Regions from separate parts of the Cupriavidus sp. 96C5-1 genome, predicted to be linked through region 2. Evidence: riboswitches for the same ligand, from Rfam matches in the RefSeq annotation. Region 2 holds a riboswitch; the other holds the start of a gene.
What was found. A riboswitch is a leader RNA that binds a small molecule or an ion and turns the genes downstream of it on or off. The one in region 2 is predicted to bind manganese.

Region 1: linked by a shared signal. The riboswitch ahead of AC3FOF_RS40855 (hypothetical protein) and the one ahead of AC3FOF_RS28820 (TMEM165/GDT1 family protein) in region 2 are both predicted to bind manganese.

What each region holds. Positions count from the first base shown of each region.
Region 1 covers NZ_JBYOJU010000065.1:26,126-28,505, forward strand. The annotation lists gene AC3FOF_RS40850 (efflux RND transporter periplasmic adaptor subunit) at 1-741, opposite strand, end outside; gene AC3FOF_RS40855 (hypothetical protein) at 829-1,260, opposite strand; yybP-ykoY riboswitch at 1,404-1,590, opposite strand; gene AC3FOF_RS40860 (ABC transporter substrate-binding protein) at 1,759-2,380, opposite strand, start outside.
Region 2 covers NZ_JBYOJU010000031.1:105,203-107,582, reverse strand. The annotation lists gene AC3FOF_RS28825 (hypothetical protein) at 18-452, opposite strand; gene AC3FOF_RS28820 (TMEM165/GDT1 family protein) at 723-1,298, opposite strand; yybP-ykoY riboswitch at 1,413-1,546, opposite strand; gene AC3FOF_RS28815 (fatty acid desaturase) at 1,606-2,380, opposite strand, start outside.

The DNA.
Region 1 (2,380 bases), on a different contig from region 2:
GCTCAGCGGCACTACGCCTGCGATCCGGCCGTTGACGCCGCGCTGGCGAATCTCCAGCCTCTCGCCGCCCTTGAGGGCAGGCACATCACGCCCGACCAGCAGGTCCAGTTCCAGCGCAGTCGGGTCGACGATGCGAAACAGCGGCGCCGAGCCGTCGATCCGCGTGCCCGGCACGGCGTGGATCTCGGCGACGAGCCCGGCGCGGCCGGCCACCAGCCGTGCCTCGCCCTTGCCGCCGAAGACGATGCCGGCGGCGGACATCTCCGCCTCACGGGCGCGCTGCATGGCCGCGGCTTCGCGGGCGCGCGCCTGTGTGGTCTGCCAGCGGCTGCCGGAGATCACGCCATCGTCGCTCAACTGCTTGTCGCGCGCCAGCGCGAGCTGGGCCAGGTCCGCCTGCGAGCGTGCCTCGGTCAGCGAGCGACTGGCCTCGAACATCTGCGGGCTGGCGAAGCTGGCCAGCGGTTGGCCCTTCTTGACGGCTTGGCCGATGGTGACCAGCACCTGCGGCACCATGCCCGGATAGGGCGCAGCGACTACATACTGCGCGTCGGGCCTGAGTACCACTCGCGCTGTGGCACCGATCTCGATTTGCGAGGCGTCTGCCGCTGGCGCGAACTTCACGCCTAGCGCTTCGGCCTGCGTGGCCGACACGGGCAAGGTTCGCGCGCTCGCGGGAACGAACCAGACTAGGGCCGACGCCGCGATGGCTAAGGCCGGAAAACCACGTTGATCAAACATCCCTGACTCCGGATAAGACGAATGCATTGGGCGCGCCCTTGGCGGCGCGCGCATTGAAAGAAGGCCGGCATGGCCGGCGAGCATCTGTCAGGAGTGAGAAGGCGGAGCCTGCGCAGGTGGCGGCCTGCCGCTACCGCCTCGCCAGCGCGGCAACGCCGGCTCGGCGCGGGAACGGAAGGGGACTACCAGCAGCACCAGCGGTGCAAGCCAGGCGGCGAAGAGTGCGAGCAGCGCTTGCACGTGGGCAGGGTCGAGATGCAGGGACGCGGCCCAATGACCAATTCCCTTCTCGACGTCGACGGAGAAAGGCTCGGACTCCCCGGCACAGGGATCGTTGTCCTTGGCGCACTCGGCTTTTACGGCATCGAGCAGGCCCAGCAGCGGAACGTCGAGATGGAAACCAGTCTGTTTCGGCGTTCCCATATGCGCATGCAGCAGCGGTCCCACCAGTTGGACCGCGATCAATAGCAATAGCAGCCAGATACGTATCAGGGAGACGGGCTTGGTGCGAGGGCGCATGTTAGGCCCCCATTGCAAAGGCGTGCCGATGCCCGCCCCGAAAAGGGAGGCGCGAGGCAACAGCAGGGAAGGGGCGGTAGGGCGGGTCGCCCATTTCCGTCAGGGCGGCCAGTCCGAACGCCGCGATCAACGCAGGCATGGAAGGTCCGTTGGGGCTGGCAATGCAATCACCATTGACTTTACGGTCCATTGCCAGCCCCAGCCGGTGGACGGAAAGTCAAAGGTCTCGCAAGGCCGAATCGGCTGCCGGCGCCATGGTAGTTTTACCAAGTATGTTGACGTCGGCCTCCTCCGGGGGACGGAGGGTAGCTACTCCCCTAAGACGACGCGAATTCTATCATGGCTGGATTACGGATGCCAAGCGAACCGGGCTACCCGTGTAGTTTGGCCGCCGCGCCACTTCCAGCAGCGCGGCCGCGTGACAATTTGACCCTCGGCAGTTGCAATACCGCTTTCTTACACAACTCCGAGGGGCGAACTTCATGAATCTGCTGAGGATCAACGGTTGGATGCGGGCCGCATCGCTGCTTTCCAGTTGGTGATGAAGTCACGATGCTTCTGGGGATCAAGGTACTCCGTGATTTCCAGGCTCAGCGGGATCGGCTTGGCCTGCCCCCCGAGTTGCTGCGCCAGTTTGCCGGCCGTGTATTCCGCGTCCACATCTTCGCGGATCGCAAACAGCTCCAGCGCATTACCGATCACCTTTTGCCCGCGCGGAGACAGTATGTAGTCGTTCCAGAGCTTTGCCGCGTTCGGATTCTTCGCATGTTTGCTGATGAACATCACCCGCGACAGCACCACGGTGTAGTCCTTGGGAATGGCCACGCCCAGGCCAGGCAGGTCCTTCTTGGCCCGCACCAGGGCATAGGCGCCCATGATGTTGTAGCCGAGCAGGTATTCTCCGGAGGCCACCTTGGTGAGCATTGCCCCGGTACCGGGGGAACTGCGTAGATCGGCCGCCCCGAAGGCCGCGAGAAGGCGCCCTGGGGCTGGGTCGTGCTTCTGGTCCTGCACGGCGAACATGAAGCCTACGCCGCTCTTCTCTATGTCGAATGTCGTGATCTTTCCGCGGTATTTGTCGGGCTGGGTGGCCAGCAAGCGGGCAAAGGAAGCGCGGTCT
Region 2 (2,380 bases):
CGTGCAGGCTGCCGTCCTCAGGAGCGCCAGCCGCCCTTGACCCAGGCCCACCCGCCGCCGCCCTCGAAGCGCCAGACCCAGTGGCCGGGCACCCAGAAGGCGTGCGGAGCAGGGGGCGCTACCGTGATCTGTTCGACGATCACGGGTGGCATGGCCTGCACTGGCTGCTGTACCCAGCGTCCGTGCACCCAGAACCAGTCGTTGCCTTCCCATTTCCAGTGGCCCGGTACCCAGTTCCAGCCATAAGCAGCGGGGGCGGGGCCGCGATCCTCATGTACCGGCAGCGGCATATTGCGCACCACCACGTGCGGCGGCGGTGCGGGCTGGCGCACTACCACGCGCTCGGTTACACAGCCTGCCAGGCTCCCGAGCAGGGCCAGCGAAGCCACGGCGGGCAGGGCGGCGCGGAGCAGGCGGCGGCGCTGGGGCGCCTGGGGTTTGCTGCTTGCCATCTTTGTTGTCCTCTTGTTTTCGATCGGGCGTAGTGAAAGGCGCCGGCACCGGCCAGCGCGATCCGTGCGAACGGATAGCTTTCTTAACGGCGCCCGGCCGGGATTCCGGGACAGCAGCGGGGCGGCATTTTGTAATTGAGTATTACGCTGGATACAAGGGCCGCTAAGTTCAGGCGCCGCTTCCGCCCACGCGGCCGAAGGCCTCGGCCACCCAGCCGACAAAGCCCCGCGGCCTGCTGGCCTGTCTGGCCATGCGTGGCCGGGCCCGGCTCAGCCGCCCACGCCAAGCAGCGCCAGCACGCCCAGAGCCAGGAAGATGGCAGCGGCGATCTTGTGCACCAGGCCGATCGGCATCTTGTTGGCGAAGCGGTCGCCCAGCACCACGGCGGGCGCATTGGCCAGCATCATGCCGAAGGTGGTGCCTGCCACCACGGAAATGACCTCGGTGCTGAAGCGTGCCGCCAGCGCCACCGTGGCGATCTGGGTCTTGTCGCCCATCTCGGCGAAGAAGAAGGCCACGATGGTGGTGCCGAGAATGCCGATGGCGCCCTTGACCGGCTTGGCCTGTTCGGCGTCGTCCAGCTTGTCGGGGATCAGCATCCAGCCGGCCATGGCGATGAAGCCGATGCCGAGGATCCAGCGCAATACGTCGGCGCCGAGCATATGCGTGATCCAGCCGCCGAGGGCGCCGGCAAAACCGTGATTGACGATGGTGGCGATGAAGATGCCGAGAATGATCGGCAGGGGCTTGCGGTAACGCGCCGCGAGCACGAGGGACAGCAACTGGGTCTTGTCGCCCATTTCTGCAAGGGCGACGATGCCTGTGGAGACGAGGAAGGCTTCCATTTGATTTCTTGGTGGTAACCGGGCCGCCGCATCGCGAGATGCCAATGACGCACACCTTTCCCGGCCCGGCCAGAAAGGTGAGGTCATCGGTCTCGCCAGGCGCTGGAAGCAGGCATCAAGCCCGTTCCGGTTGCTGCGCACGCCATAACCGCAAGCGGTCAAGTCTGTTGACGTACGCCCCCGTTTTTTCCTTGCTCCACATTGCGTGGATGGCGAAAACGAGGCGGCTACTCCCCAATGGAAGCCCGCATTATAGCCAAGGCGGGTGGCGGCCGTCCATAGCCGCCGTTGGGTGCTGTTGCGTGGTTCAGACCGGTACCGGCGAGTTATCGCTGGTCTGGCGGCCGCGGAAGTCGGTCCAGCACAGGGCCTTGAAGTCGTACAGCTTGCAGCGGCGCGCGGTGTCGAAATACCAGCGCCAGCTGAAGTTCTGGATGATGATGCGGCCCGGCAGCGCATGCTCCAGCAGTGCCTGGGCGCGTTTGAGGCGGTACAGCGGCACGCTCATGTCCACGTGGTGCGCGGTGTGTTCCATGATGTGGTGCAGGGCGGCGCCGATGCCGTAGCTGAAGCGCAGGTGCACGGTGGTGGAAACGAAGGGTTGGGCGCGCGCCCACATCGTCTTGGTGTCGTACCAGGCCACGCTGGTGTGGGTGTGGTGCACGTAGAGCACGAAGCCCACGGTGAAATTCCATACCAGGAAGGGCAGCACGAAACCCAGGCCGATCAGCAGCGCGACCGACTGGCCGCTGGCTGCCGCCGCCCAGACCAGTGCGCCGATCCAGGCCGCGCCGAAGGCGGCCACCAGCGCGCAGTCCCACAGGAAGATGGCGCGGCGCGTGGGCATCTGGCGGCGGCTGGGGAAGAACATCTTGAACCACCAGATCTCGAGCAGGTAATACAGGCCCGCGCCGAAGCCGTTGCGGTACACGCGCTCCAGCGCGCGGCGCCAGCGCGGCAGCGCCTGGAATTCCTCGAGCGAGTAGGGCGCCCAGACGAAGTCGAAGCCCTTGAGGTTGGAGTATCCGTGGTGCACCACGTTATGGCCGACTTCCCACAGGCTGTAAGGCGTCAGCGACGGC